3 regions of the Streptomyces sp. NPDC058576 genome follow, and region 2 is predicted to be linked to each of the others. Evidence: riboswitches for the same ligand, from Rfam matches in the RefSeq annotation. Region 2 holds a riboswitch; each other region holds the start of a gene.
What was found. Region 2 has a riboswitch for cyclic di-AMP ahead of ACFWRV_RS26905 (M23 family metallopeptidase). Riboswitches for the same ligand answer to the same signal wherever they lie in the genome.
Positions count from the first base shown of each region.

Region 1: linked by a shared signal. The riboswitch ahead of ACFWRV_RS02825 (C40 family peptidase) and the one ahead of ACFWRV_RS26905 (M23 family metallopeptidase) in region 2 are both predicted to bind cyclic di-AMP.
Region 3: linked by a shared signal. The riboswitch ahead of ACFWRV_RS25120 (peptidoglycan DD-metalloendopeptidase family protein) and the one ahead of ACFWRV_RS26905 (M23 family metallopeptidase) in region 2 are both predicted to bind cyclic di-AMP.

Region 1 is NZ_JBHXPF010000002.1:273,885-278,620, forward strand. Features, by position in the region: gene ACFWRV_RS02805 (helix-turn-helix domain-containing protein) at 1-232, opposite strand, end outside; gene ACFWRV_RS02810 (ATP-binding protein) at 468-899, shown strand; gene ACFWRV_RS02815 (LysR family transcriptional regulator) at 931-1,872, opposite strand; gene ACFWRV_RS02820 (LysE family translocator) at 1,947-2,594, shown strand; gene ACFWRV_RS02825 (C40 family peptidase) at 2,660-3,130, opposite strand; cyclic di-AMP (ydaO/yuaA leader) riboswitch at 3,134-3,298, opposite strand; gene ACFWRV_RS02830 (hypothetical protein) at 3,784-4,089, opposite strand; gene ACFWRV_RS02835 (ATP-dependent Clp protease proteolytic subunit) at 4,127-4,732, opposite strand.
Region 2 is NZ_JBHXPF010000046.1:27,018-31,753, reverse strand. Features, by position in the region: gene ACFWRV_RS26910 (GntR family transcriptional regulator) at 79-786, opposite strand; gene ACFWRV_RS26905 (M23 family metallopeptidase) at 965-1,759, opposite strand; cyclic di-AMP (ydaO/yuaA leader) riboswitch at 1,774-1,941, opposite strand; gene ACFWRV_RS26900 (M16 family metallopeptidase) at 2,185-3,555, opposite strand; gene ACFWRV_RS26895 (M16 family metallopeptidase) at 3,582-4,736, opposite strand, start outside.
Region 3 is NZ_JBHXPF010000040.1:32,270-37,005, reverse strand. Features, by position in the region: gene ACFWRV_RS25130 (STM4011 family radical SAM protein) at 1-392, shown strand, start outside; gene ACFWRV_RS25125 (SGNH/GDSL hydrolase family protein) at 401-1,228, opposite strand; gene ACFWRV_RS25120 (peptidoglycan DD-metalloendopeptidase family protein) at 1,390-2,346, opposite strand; cyclic di-AMP (ydaO/yuaA leader) riboswitch at 2,350-2,510, opposite strand; gene ACFWRV_RS25115 (tyrosine-protein phosphatase) at 2,957-3,769, shown strand; gene ACFWRV_RS25110 (DUF6126 family protein) at 3,789-3,962, opposite strand; gene ACFWRV_RS25105 (helix-turn-helix domain-containing protein) at 4,027-4,635, opposite strand; gene ACFWRV_RS25100 (aspartate aminotransferase family protein) at 4,701-4,736, opposite strand, start outside.

The DNA of each region.
Region 1 (4,736 bases), on a different contig from region 2:
CGAGGACTTCCAGCAGCGAACGCAACTGGGTGTCCCGCACCGCGTAGACGTCCAGCAGCCGCGAAACGTCGGCCGGCGTCACCCCGCTGGCGCCCGTCTCGATGCGGCTCACCTTCGACTGGTGCCAGCCGAGCAGCCGCGCCGCGTCCCGGCTGGTCAGGCCGGAGGCGCTGCGCAGGCTCCGCAGCTCCTCACCGAGCTTGCGCCGCCGGACGACGGGGCCGTGCAGCATGCCGGTCTCCTTCTGCTGTCGGGAAGGGCCGGTCCGTCACCGGGGCCGGCCCGCAGGGAGGTCAGTGTGCCGCCCGCCCACGCCGTACGGGTCCCGAATTCACCGCTTCGAGCGACAGATATATGCATATCTTGGCCGAACCCCGTTACAGGGAGCTGCATCGATGGCAATCTGGCGCGAAGCACAATCCTGGCCGACCGTCGGTCGGCCGGGGCGGGAAAGGGACGGCGTCGCCATGGCAGACCATCAGGAAGCAACCGTCACTCTGCCGAGCGATCCGGTCTCGGTCTCCTCGGCCCGCAGACATGTCGCCAGGACCCTGACCCAATGGGGCCTGCCCGACGACAGCGAGTTCGCCGACACCATCCGCCTGATCGTCTCGGAGCTGGCCACCAACGCCGTTCAGCACACCTTCGGCCAGTCGCCCACCTTCACCGTGGATCTGCGCCTCGAACGCGACGAGGAGCTGTATCTCGGCGTCACGGACAGTCACCCCCGCTGGCCGCAGCGACTGCCCGCCGCCGTACGGCAGGACAACGGGCGCGGCATGGTCATCATCCGGGCACTGGCCAAGGAGCGCGGCGGGCGGCTCCAGGTCACCCCGACCGCCGAGGGCGGCAAGACGGTCTGGATCGCGCTCCCGTGGGTCGTCGCCGTCCAGGGCTGATCCCGGCGGAGCACGGGGAGAGCCGGGGGCGTCAGCCCGCGGACGGCCGATTCGCCGGTGCTGCCGTGCCGCCACGGCCGAAGCCGCTGCGCAGCAGCGCGAGCAGCGTCCCGGCAGCCGCGCTCGACCGGTCGCCCCGGTGCGCGACCGAGATGGTCCTCCGGAACGACGCGGGCTCCAGTCGACGGACCGACAGCGGGGCCGCCGCCATCGAGGCGACCATCTCCGGCACCACCGCCACCCCGAGACCCGCACTGACCAGCGCGCACACCAGCGCGTACCCGGGCGATTCGCAGACCACCGCGGGCGTCGCCCCGGCCTCGGCGAGCGCGCTCTCGACCCCGTGCCGGGGCGGGTGAGTGGGCGCGCTGCTGATCAGCGGCCGCCCCGCCAGCTCGCTGACCGGCAGCCGACCGGTGCCCTCGGCGAGCCGGTGACCCGCCGAGGTGACCAGCACCAGCTCCTCGACCAGCAGGGGTTCGACGAGGACACCCACCGGCAGGGGGCCCGCCGTCGCCGGTTCATAGGCATGCGTCAGAGCGAGGTCCACCTCGCCCGCGACCACGGCGGCGACCCCGCCGGGCGGTTCGTACTCGGCGACGGTCAGCTCGACCTCCGGATGAGCCCGCCGGAACGCGCTGAGGACCGGGGGCAGCAGATGGATCCCGGCCGTCGTGAACGTCCCCACCCGCAGCCTGCCGCCCGAGAGCCCGGCCAGTTGCGCCAGCTCGTGCCGCGCCTGGTCCAGCTCGTCCAGCACCCGCCGGGCCCGGCCCGCCAGCAGTTCGCCCGCCGCCGTCAACCGCGCACCGCGATGGTGGCGCACCAGCAGCGCCGCCCCGGCCTCCCGCTCCAGCTTGGCCAGCTGCTGGGAGAGCGCGGGCGCGGTGTAGCCCAGGCGGGCGGCGGCCCGGGTGATCGATCCGGCCTCCGCGACCGCCACGAGTGCCGCGAGCCGTGTCGGGTCGTACATGAAAGCGTTCCTTTAGGTAGACCCAGAAGATTGCAAGTACACGCTAAAGGCTCCGCCGGTCCAAGGTGGACCTCATGGACGCACAACTGATCGCCTTCACGGGGGTCGCCGCCGGTATGGTCGCGCTGCCCGGCGCCGACTTCACCGTCGTCGTACGCAACGCCCTGGCCTCACGCGCCGCCGGCCTGGCCACCGCGCTCGGCGTCGCCGGGGGGCTGCTGGTGCACACCGCACTCGCGGTCGCCGGACTCGCCGCGGTGCTCGTGACGATGCCCGTGCTCTTCCGCACCGTCCAGCTGCTCGGCGGCGCGTACGTGCTCTACCTCGGGATCAGCACGCTGTACGCGATCCGGCGTCGCGGAGCGGCGGACGGCGACGGAACTCCCGAGGACGCGCCGGGGCGGCCCGTGCCCGGCGAGTTCGGACGCGCGGTGCGCCAGGGGTTCCTGACCAACGCGCTGAACCCCAAGGCCCCGGTCCTCTTCCTCAGTCTGCTGCCGCAGTTCGTGCCCGACGGCCAGCCGCCCCTGCCCCGGACCCTGTTGCTCGCGGCCCTCGTGGTGGTGCTGGCGCTGATCTGGTTCCCGGCCGTGGCCCTGCTCGTGGACCGGCTGGGCCGGTGGCTGCGCCGACCGCGTACCGCCCGCGCGATCGAGGGCGGCAGCGGTGTGGCGCTCACCGGTCTGGGACTCGCCCTGGTCACCGGCCCGCTGCTGCGCTGAGGACGTCGCGGGCGCCCTCAGCGGCCGCCCGTGACTCCCGCACGGAAAGAGCGTCCGGCCGGAGGTCAGCGGACCCTTCCGTACCAGACGCTCTTGGACCAGATTTTCGCCAGTCGCACCACGTCCCCCGATTTGGGGGAGTGCCAGATCTTCCCGGCCCCGGCGTAGATGCCCACGTGGTAGACGCTGCGCCCGGAATGGAAGAAGACGAGGTCGCCGCGTTTGCGCTGCGACTTCGCGATATGGCGGGTCTTGTTGTACTGCTGCTGTGCGGTGCGGGGAAGCTTCTTGCCGGCCTTCTTGAACGAGTAGACCGTCAGGCCCGAACAGTCGAAACGGCTGGGGCCGGCCGCTCCGTATTTGTAGGGAGCACCCTTCTTCGACGCGGCGACCTTCAGGGCCTTCGTCGAGTGAGCGGCGGCCTCGGCGTCGCTCACCATGCCGGGCGCCAGCATCGTGGACGTCACGGCCAGGGTGAGCACCGAGGCCGTACCGACCCGGGCGAACAGAGACGGGACATGAACCTGCGCAGACATGCGCAACCCTTCGTCAGCCGCCTGTGAAGGATGACCTGTCGGGTTCGGGCTGGCGAAGTTGCCCGGCCGCTTGACGCGGCTTCACCCCGAGGGCTTCCCGGTCTCCCGGTCGGCCCGTTGTGCTCGGGTCCTCCACTCCTGCCGATCCACTTCTGTCGACCAGTCATCCGGGCGGCGGCAGGACTCGGCGTCCGCCCGGACCGCCCCGCCGCGGTGGCGGGGGCTGTTCGTCCCAGGGATCTTGACGCACTCCGTGCCGGATTTCCGAGCTGAAACGGTGGTTTGTGAGTCTCCTCACCACTGATCCATTCAGGTGGACAGGCCCGATTCGCGCTCGCCGACGAGCCGGGCGCACACCCTCGTACCAGCGACGAAAGGGCGCATTTCGAGTACGGGCCGGGCGTCGAACGCAAGTTGAGCAGTCGCTCGCGCGGGTGATCTCCTACGCCGAACGAGCGAGGCAAATCGATCGCGGGACCGGGCGTGTCGTGCGGCGGGCGACCGGTCCGCCCCCGTTTGATGTCCTCCCCGCTCCAACAAGGCGCCCGCCCCGACCCCGTGAGGCCGTTCTGCCCGCTCCAACGGGGCGCTCGCCCCAGCCCCGTGAGGCGCTTCCGGCCGTCTCCGTATCGTGCTTCCGGGTGCGGAGCGGGTCAGTTCACCGTCGGCGGCATCGCGACCCGGCCCGCCCGGCGCTCCCCGTCCAGGACGCGCAGGGCCCGCGCCAGGGTGGCCGCGTGGAGCCGCGACTCGCCCCGCTCGTGCATCAGGGCCAGGGCGTCGCGCAGGGCCGCCGCGCCGGAGGCGAGGGCCTGGGCGGCTCGCAGCGCGCTGTAGGTGTCGCCGCCGTGGGCCGGGTTGATCCGGCCCACCTGGTCGAGCACGGCCAGATAGCAGTCGACGAACTCGCCCTCGGCGCGGGTCAGCGCGGGCAGGGGCGGGAACTCGGGTGGCTCCATCGGCGTTTCCCCTCGCGTCGTACGGCGGCCGGGAGAGTCAGCGGTTCTCCACGACGTGGTCGACCAGCCCGTAGGCGAGGGCGGCCTTCGCGTCGAGGATGGTGTCGCGCTCGATGTCGGCGGTGACCTGCTCCGCGGTCCGGCCCGTGTGCCGGACCAGCATGGCCGCGAACATCTCGCGGGTGCGCACCAGTTCGCGCGCGTGGATCTCCAGGTCGGACGGCTGGCCCCGCATCGGCTCCTCCAGCGCGGGCTGCTGAATGACTACCCGCGCGCCGGGCAGTGCATGTCGACGCCCCTTTGCCCCGGCCGCCAGCAGGGCCGCCGCGTAGGAGCCCGCCTGCCCCAGGCAGAAGGTCTCCACCTCGCAGGTCAGGAACCGCATCGTGTCGTAGACCGCGGCCATCGCCTGGAAGGTGCCGCCGGGTGAGTTGATGTAGAGCGACAGGGGCCGGTCCGGATCGGCGTGCTCCAGGTACATCAGCTGGGCGATGAGGTCGCTCGCCGCGGTGTCGTCGATCGGGCTACCGAGGAAGACGATCCGCTCGGACAGCAGCTTGGAGTACGGGTCCAGCGTCCTGGTTCCGGTCGCGGTGCGCTCGGTGAACTCGGGCAGGACGTAGCGGGCGGCGGGGCGGATCATGGCG
Region 2 (4,736 bases):
TTGGGCATCGCGAATGACGCATTCAGGCAGCGTCAATGACGCATCCGAAATCGCTTCTCTTTGTATACGGCTCTTCTGTTAATGACGGACGCCCGCGGTGTTTACGCCGTGTTGCGAACTTCTCACCGGGGGGACGGGGGCGGCGCGCCGCCCGGGGAGATCCGGGCGGCGGAGCCGGTGGGCGGCGGTGAAGCGTTCCGCGTGCTGGGCGGTCAGCGCCCTCGCCCGTTCCGCGTCGCCGCGCGCCACGGCGTCCACGATCGCGCCGCGCTCGGCCCAGGAATCGACCGGGCGGGACTCCTGCTCGACCGCGTACATCCAGGCGATCTTGTGCCGGAGCTGGGTGAGCAGCGCGATGAGCCCGGGGCTGCCGGAGGCCTGGGCGAGGGTCTCGTGGAACCAGCCGCCCAGCGAGCGCAGATCCTCGCCCTCGCCCCGGCGGGCCCGCTCCTGGCCCAGCCTGACCAGGCCCCGGAGCACCTTCAGATGGGCTTCCGTGCGGCGCTGCGCGGCGCGTGCCGCACCCAGTGGCTCCAGGAGCGTCCGGACCTCCAGGAGGTCGGCCGCCTCCTGCACGGTGGGCTCCGCGACACAGGCGCCGGCGTGCCTGCGGGTGACCACGAACCCCTCGGACTCCAGGGTGCGCAGCGCCTCGCGGACCGGGACCCGGGAGACCCCGTAGCGGCGGGCCAGCAGCTCCTCGGTGAGGCGGCTGCCTCGCTCGTAGACACCGGAGACGATGTCGTCACGGATTGCCGTGCATACCGAATGCGCGGGAATGCGCATGTCCGAACCTCCGCCTTGATCCCCGCGAAACGCGGCCGCCCGACGTCTGTTCCGTGACTCTATGGCAATCCGCCGGAATTTCCGATGGCAGGCCGGAATCCATGGATATCTTCACGCCGGAATTGCTGAAGGCCCCGGCGGGCGCCGGGGCCTTCGGACGGGGGTCACGCGGGGTGCGTCAGACGTTCAGACCGTGCGAGCGCAGGTAGCCGACGGGGTCCATGTCGGAGCCGTAGTCGGGGGTGGTGCGGGCCTCGAAGTGCAGGTGCGGGCCGGTGGAGTTGCCGGTGGAGCCGGAGAGGCCGATCTGCTGGCCGGAGGAGACGCTCTGGCCGACGGAGACGCCGATCGAGGAGAGGTGGCCGTACTGGGTGTACGTGCCGTCCTTCATCCGGAGCACGATGTTGTTGCCGTACGCGCCGCCCCAGCCGGCCTCGACGACCGTGCCGGCGCCGACCGCGACGACGGAACTGCCGGAGGCGGCCTGGAAGTCCACGCCGGAGTGACTGCCGGAGGACCAGAGCGAGCCGCCGGTGTTGTACCCGGTGGTGACGTGGGAGCCGGCGACCGGGAGGTGGAAGGCGTTCAGCCGGGCGCGCTCGGCGGCGCGGGCGGCCCGGGCCTTCTCCTCGCGGACCTCCTTGGCGCGGGCCTCGGCCTTTCGCTCGGCCGCCGCCTTCGCACGGGCCTCGGCCTTTGCCTTGGCCTTCGCCTCGGCGATCGCGTCGGCCTGCTGCTTCTGGGCGCTCGCCTGCGCGTCGATCCGCTCGGCGAGGGTGGCTTCGAGGGAGACGGCCTGGGTGAGGCCGGTGTCGGCGGACTTGGCGGCCTCGGTGTCCGCGGCGAGAGCCGGGGAGGACAGCGAGCCGATGACTCCGGTGGTGGCCAGGGCCGCGATGCCGGCGACCTGGGCGCTCCGACGCGTGAGGCGGCTCGGGGCACGGTGCTTCCCGGTGGCACGGGTGAACGCCATGGAGGGGCTGGTTCCTTTCCTTCCTTCTCGCCTACCGGGTTAGCTGACGGGTTCGGAGCAGGAAGGTCTCCTACGGATTCCCGCGCCGGTTCGCGGCACGGGCCTCCGATTCACCCCAGGGACTGCGTGGGTCCCCGGCTCCCCTAGGCTCGCGCCTGACGGGGACTCGGCGATGACTGCCCGGCGCCGCGGTTGCGGCATACGGGTGACGGACAGCCGAGCCGACGCTAGGCGGGGCGACTTCCCCCCACCAAACGGACAAGGGGATTTGTCGCGCATCCCACAGGGCAGACAGGCAACCTCTCCCCCAAAAATGGGTGAAGTGCACTAAACGGGCAAACAAACAGGACCCCGACGAAATCCCTTCCGTCGGGGTCCTGTTCGCGGCAGTGGTCGCACGGGGGCGGCCGTGTTCCGCGGCGGTGTCAGCCGGTGACGACGGACACCTCTCCGATGCCGAGGGCCTTCACGGGCTCCTCGATCTGCGCGGCGTCCCCCACGAGGACCGTGACCAGCCGGTCCACCGGGAAGGCGTTGACCACGGCGGCGGTCGCCTCCACGGTGCCGGTCTCGGCGAGCCGGGCGTAGAGGTGGGCCTGGTAGTCGTCGGGGAGGTGCTGCTCGACCTGGTCGGCCAGCGTGCTCGCGACGGAGGCGGCGGTCTCGAACTTCAGCGGGGCGACGCCCACCAGGTTCTGAACGGCCGTCTCGCGCTCGGCGTCGGTCAGCCCCTCGGCGGCCAGCTTCCGCAGAACCTTCCAGAGGTCGTCCAGGGCCGGTCCGGTGGACTCGGTGTCCACCGAGCCGCTGATCGCGAGCATCGCCGCGCCGCCCGAGTCGGGGCCGCTGGAGCGCAGCACCTGGGCGAAGGCGCGCACCCCGTAGGTGTAGCCCTTCTCCTCGCGCAGCACCCGGTCCAGCCGGGAGGTGAGGGTGCCGCCCAGGCAGTACGTGCCGAGCACCTGTGCGGGCCACACGCGCTCGTGCCGGTCGGCGCCGATCCGGCCGATCAGCAGCTGGGTCTGGACCGCGCCGGGGCGGTGCACGATGACCACGCGGCCGGTGTCGTTCGCCGTGATGGGCGGCACGGGGCGGGCCTGGCCCGCGTTGCCCGACCAGTCTCCGAGGGTCTCCGCCAGCAGCGCGTCCAGGTCGATGCCGGTGAGGTCGCCGACGATCACGGCCGTCGCGGTGGACGGGCGGATGTGGGCGTCGAAGAAGGCGCGGACGGCGACGGCGTCGATCCGCCGGACCGTCTCCTCGGTGCCCAGACGCGGGCGGGACATCCGGGCGGTGGCCGGGAACAGCTCCTTGGAGAGCTGCTTGGCGGCCCGCCGGGACGGGTTGGCGTGCTCGTGCGGGATCTCGTCGAGGCGGTTGCCCACCAGGCGCTCGATCTCGCTCTCGGCGAAGGCCGGGGCCCGCAGCGCCTCGGCGACCAGACCGAGCGCCTTGGCCAGCCGGGAGGCCGGGACCTCCAGGGAGACCCGGACGCCGGGGTGGTCGGCGTGCGCGTCGAGCGTGGCGCCGCAGCGCTCCAGCTCGGCGGCGAACTCCTCGGCGCTGCGCTTGTCGGTGCCCTCGGAGAGCGCCCGCGACATGATCGTGGCCACGCCGTCCAGGCCGTCGGGCTCGGCCTCCAGGGGCGCGTCCAGGAAGATCTCCACGGCGACTACCTGCTGGCCGGGGCGGTGGCAGCGCAGCACGGTCAGCCCGTTGGGCAGGGCGCCGCGCTCGGGAGCCGGGAAGGCCCAGGGGCGGGCCGTGCCGGCGGTGGGCTGCGGGTGGAACTCCATGGCTACTCCAGTCACGGCGGCGTCGCTCACTTGTCCGCCCCCTCGTGCGCGTCGGCGCCCTCGGCGCTTGCTTCGCCCTCGTCGCCCTCGTCCGCCTCGTCGGCCGGCTCGATGGGCTCGTACACCAGCACCGCCCGGTTGTCGGGGCGCAGAGCAGCCTCCGCCGCCGCGCGCACCTCCTCCGCCGTGACGTCCAGGACGCGGCCCACGGCGGTCAGGGCGAGCTGCGGGTCGCCGAACAGGACCGCGTAGCGGCACAGTTCGTCGGCGCGGCCGGCGACCGTGCCGAGCCGGTCGAGCCACTCGCGCTCCAACTGCGCCTGCGCCCGCTCCATTTCCTCGGGCGTGGGCCCCTCGGCGGCGAACCGGGCCAGCTCCTCGTCGACCGCGGCCTCGATCGTCTCGACCTCGACGCCGCCGGACGTCTTGACGTCCAGCCAGCCCAGCGAGGGCGCTCCGGCGAGCCGCAGCAGCCCGAAGCCGGCCGCCACCGCCGTACGGTCGCGGCGGACCAGGCGGTTGTGCAGCCGGGAGGATTCGCCGCCGCCGAGCACGGTGAGCGCCAGGTCGGCGGCGTCGCAGGCGCGGGTGCCGTCGTGCGGGAGGCGGTAGGCGGCCATCAGGGCGCGCGCCGGCACCTCCTCGTGGACCACTTCGCGCAGCTGCTCGCCGATGGTCTCGGGCAGCGTCCCGTCGCGCGGCGGCTGCTTGCCGTCGTGGGACGGGATCGAGCCGAAGTACTTCTCGATCCAGGCGAGGGTCTGCTCGGGGTCGATGTCGCCGACCACCGAGATCACCGCGTTGTTGGGCGCGTAGTACGTACGGAAGAACGCGCGGGCGTCCTCCAGCGTGGCCGCGTCCAGGTCGGCCATGGAGCCGATCGGGGTGTGGTGGTAGGGGTGGCCCTCGGGGTAGGAGAGGGCGGTCAGCTTCTCGAACGCGGTGCCGTAGGGCACGTTGTCGTAGCGCTGGCGGCGTTCGTTCTTGACGACGTCGCGCTGGTTCTCCATGGACTCCTCGTCGAGCGCGGCGAGGAGGGAGCCCATCCGGTCGGCTTCCAGCCAGAGCGCCAGCTCCACCTGGTGGGTGGGCATGGTCTCGAAGTAGTTGGTCCGCTCGAAGCTGGTCGTCCCGTTGAGCGAGCCGCCGGCCCCCTGGACGAGCTCGAAGTGACCGTTCCC
Region 3 (4,736 bases), on a different contig from region 2:
CCGACGAGGAGGCGGCGCGGTGGACGGAGCTGGATCCGCTGTTCCCCTACAGCCGTGACCCCCACCGCTCGGCGGGGCTGCCCTGCCGGACGGGCGAGTCGGTGATCTCGGTCGACGGGGACGGCACGGTGCGGCGCTGTCACTTCGTCACGGCGGAGCTGGGCAATCTCTACGACGGCAGCTACCGCCGGGCGCTCGGCCCGCGGGCCTGTCCGCTCGCCGTCTGCGACTGCCACATCGGCTATGTGCATCTGGAGTCGCTGCCGCTGTACGACGTGTTCGCGGGCGGCGTCCTGGAGCGGATACCCGCCGGGTACGGCACGGGCACGCCGCCGGACGGGCTCGTCGTGCCGAACCCGTCCCGGCGTGCGCTTCCGCTGCTGGAGCCCTGAGGGGCCCGCTAGAGCGGCAGCAGGTCCGGGCGCTTCGCCGCGACGTGGTCCCCGGAGGACTCGCCGCGCAGCCGCCGGCCGATCCAGGGCACCAGGTATTCGCGGGCCCACTGGATGTTGTCGCGCCGCTCGTCGAAGGGACGGCGCAGGGCCTGCGGCGGCCAGGGCTGGTCCGGGTCGGCGGGCACGTCGTGGCCGAGGACCTGGGCGGCGCGCAGCGCGACCCGGGTGTGGCCCTCGGGCGACAGGTGCAGCCGGTCGGCGTCCCACGCGCGCCGGTCCTGGACGGACCGCAGCGACCACAGGTCCAGCACGGGGCACCGGTAGCGGTCGGCGATGGCCCGCAGATGGACGTTGTACGTGGCGATCTTGCCGCGCATGTGGCGCAGCACCGGAACGCCCCGGGTGTCGAAGCCGGTGGTGACCATGACCGTGCCGACGGCGTTGCTCAGGTCGGCGACGGCCCGCTCGAAGCGTTCGGCGAGATCGTCGGGGTCGGTGCCGGGCCGGATGATGTCGTTGCCGCCCGCGCAGAAGCTGACCAGGTCGGGAGCCAGTTCCTTGGCGCGCGGGATCTGCTCCTCGACGATCTGGTCGAGGAGACGTCCTCGTACGGCGAGATTGGCGTAGCGGAAGTCCCCGTGGGGTGAGTACTCGGGGCCGGTCGCCCCGTCGGGGGCCGGGAGCCGGTCGGCGAGGAGCACCGCGAAGCGGTCCGCCCAGCCGAGATAGGTCCCGCCGGGGCCGGGGTCGCCGACGCCCTCGGTGAAACTGTCGCCAATCGCCGCGTACGACCCGATGATGTGCTGCTGGTTGTTTCTCGAATCGTCTGCCACAACCACGTATCCTGCATCGTTCGATGTGACCTACGCGACCGTAATACGGGGTTGACGGGTGGTGAGATAGACCACCCGGTCAGTTTTTGGTAAAGCCGGAATAAAGAGAGGGGCGGTACGCCGCCGCGCACCGCCCCTCGGACACTTCTCGTCGTGCTGGGTCAGACGGAGACGCCGTGCTGACGGAGGTACGCGACGGGGTCGACGTCCGAGCCGTAGCTCGGGCCGGTGCGGACCTCGAAGTGGAGGTGCGGGCCGGTGGAGTTGCCGGTGGAGCCGGAGAGGCCTATCTGCTGTCCGCCGGTGACGGTCTGGCCGACCGAGACGTTCAGCGAGGACTGGTGGGCGTACTGGGAGTACATGCCGTCCTCGTGCTGGATGACGACCTCGTTGCCGTACGAGCCGCTGTTGCCGGCCGAGACCACGGTGCCCGGGCCGATGGCGAGGACGGGGGTGCCGGAGGCGGCCTGGAAGTCCGAGCCGGTGTGGTAGCCGCTGGACCAGCTGGCGCCGGAAGCGCGGTACTGGGTGGTGACGTTGGCGTTGGCCAGCGGGGCGGACCAGCCGGAGCCGGTGGCCTCGGAGGAGCCGGTCTGAGCCGAGTCGCCGGAGCCCTCGGAGTCGTCGGCGGAGATCGTGTCGCCCTTCGGGGCTTCCTTCGGCGCGGCCTTCGGGGCCGGTTCGGCCTTCTTCGGGGCGGCCTTGGGGGCCGCGGACTTCTCGGCCGGAGCGGAGCCCTTGGCGCCGAGGGTCAGCTTCATGCCCGGGTGGATCAGGCCGGGGTCGTCGCCGACGGTGGAGCGGTTGTCCTGGTAGAGCTTCTCCCACCCGCCCTTGAGCTGGTGCTCGGCGGCGATCTTCGACAGGTAGTCGCCGGAGACGACGGCGTACGTCTTCGGGGCGGCCTTCGACGCGGCGGGGGCGGCGGCCGGAGCGGTGTGCGCGGCGGCGACCGAGGCGGCGGCCGGCTTCGCGGCCGGGGCGGCCTGGTCCGCGGCGTTCGCGGCGGTGGCGCCGATGAGCGGGAGGGCGAGTGCGGCGCCGCCGGTACCTGCGGCGAGGACGCCGCGGGAGATCGGGCCGGACTTGGGACGACGGTGCTTACCCTTTGCGGGCATGGGGAAGTTCCTCTCCGGCGCCTGCGAGGTGAGCTGTCGGGTTCGGGCTGGAGATGCCCGGTCGCGTTGCGGCGACTTCACCCCTAGCCGGTCCGGATCACTCCGGATCGGCGGCTTACCTGGTTCCCCCGCTCCTGCCACACGTGAGTGGGTGGGTGCGAATTCCGGGCGGCGGCAGGATTAGGCGATCCGTCCGGATTGACGGTGACCGTAAACCGGTCAGGACGGGCGGAACAAGCCATCGGTTGCGCGCCGGAATCATCGATTCGATATCGCTCCGGATTTCCGGTCACACTCCGTGGATTACGGATCTTGGATTTCCGTACGGGCAACGGGAATGCCTCGGGACGCGCTCACCACGGACCGTCACGGATATGATCCCGCTCACCTCCGGAATACCATCTCCCCCATTAGCGGGGCATGTTCTGCGAAATGCACCAATACGGACATGCTGTGGGCGGCACTCCTGACGCCGCGTCAGGCAGGACCGCCCGGCACTCCGCACCGGGGAGGCAACCGTGATGATTTTCCGCCGAATCGATGTCGTATCGTCACGGGAGCGCCCTCGCCGGCGAGCCGCGCCGACGCCAGAGATCACAGAGGAGCCCCCGTGACGCAGCAGGTGCCGCAGGTCCCGCCGACAGAGACCGCGCTGAGCGGAGTCCGCAACTTCCGCGACGTGGGCGGGCTCCCCACCACGGACGGGCGGCACACCGCCTTCGGACGGCTCTACCGCAGCGGCCACCTGGCGCACGCCACCGCCGAGGACGCGGTCTTCCTCGGCGGGCTGGGACTGCATACGATCTTCGACTTCCGCCACTCCGCCGACCACCGGCTCGACGGGTACGACATCGAGCTGGCCGGTGTCCGCAATGTCAGCATTCCGCTCTCGGACCCGGCCGACGGCGCGGAGTTCTGGCGGCTGGTGGGCGACGGGAACATCGAGCAGCTGCGCTCGGTCCTCGCGGACGGCAAGGGCGTCGACCGCATGATCCGGATGTACCGCGCGACGATCGAGGACCGCACCGCCGAGCACAGCCGCGTCCTGCACGCCCTGGCCGAGGACAGCGTCCCGGCGCTGATGCACTGCGCGGCGGGCAAGGACCGGGCCGGCCTCTCGATCGCGGTCGCCCTGCTGGCGGTCGGGGTCCGGCCGGAGGCGATCGAGGAGGACTACCTCAAGTCCAACGACCTCCACCGCCGGTACAAGGTGAAGCGCACCGACACGTCCCGGGCCGGTATGTCGCCCGAGGTGATGGAGCTGCTGGACCCGCTCTTCGGGGCGCGGCCCGCCTACCTCGCGGCGGCCTTCACAGCCATCGAGGAGAACTGGGGAACGACGGACCGCTACCTGTCCGAAGGACTGAAGGTCTCCCCCGAGACCCGCGAGCGGCTGCGCGAGCGCCTGCTCGACCAGGGCTGACCCCTCCGGCGGAGTGCCGTCACTTGCTCCCGGCCACCACGAAGAGCAGGTAGAGGAAGGCCGCGATCACGTGGCCCGCCACCAGGTAGGCGAAGAGCCGGATGACGACTCCGCGCGGCATCCGCTTCTCCTGCGGGTCCTCGTTCGCGCGGCGTCCGGGGCCCAGGGGGTCATAGTGTTCGGAATCGGACATGACGGTCCTCTCTGTCGGCCTGGCGGCCGGTGGAGCGAAGGATGGAGCCGGCGGGGACGGCCGGTCAGCGCACGCGCAGGCCGCTGCCGAGACAGAGCTCCGCGGCGGGGCTCTGCAGCAGGGAGTGGACGAAGAGCAGCTCCGCGCCGCAGCGGTCGACGGCCGCGATCCGGTGCGGGGTGAGGGAGTCGAAGTGGGCGCTGTCGCCGGGTTCGAGGTCGTGGACGGTGTCGCCGAGGCCGACCCGCAGCCGGCCCTCCAGAACGTACAGCCACTCCTCGCCGGGGTGGACCCGGACCAGGTCGCCCTGGGCCCCGTACGGGACACGCACCCGCAGCGCCTGCATCGCGCGGCCGGAGCCACCCGCCTGCCGGTACATCCAGCCGTCGGCCTCCGCCCCCTCGAAGCCACCGCCGCGGATGATCGCGTCCCGTTCGGGCGGCTGCTCGCCGAGCAGCTCGGAGACCGTCGTACCGTAGATGCGGGCGAGCCCCAGCAGCATGGGCAGCGAGGGCTGCCTGCGGCCGGTCTCCAGCCGGGAGAGATGGGCCGGGGAGAGTCCGGCCCGGCCGGCGGCGGTCTCCAGGGTGAGACCACGGGCGCGGCGCAGGTCGCGCAGTCGGGGTGCGACGCCGGGGAGCTCGTCCGGCACCCCTTCGTCCGGAGGGTTCATGCCTCTATTGGGCCAGGACCTTTCCTCCGAGGCAAATAACTTGCCTCGGAGGCAAACCGGGTCCGTCAGCGGTTGGCCACGGCCTGTCTGACCAGCGTCCG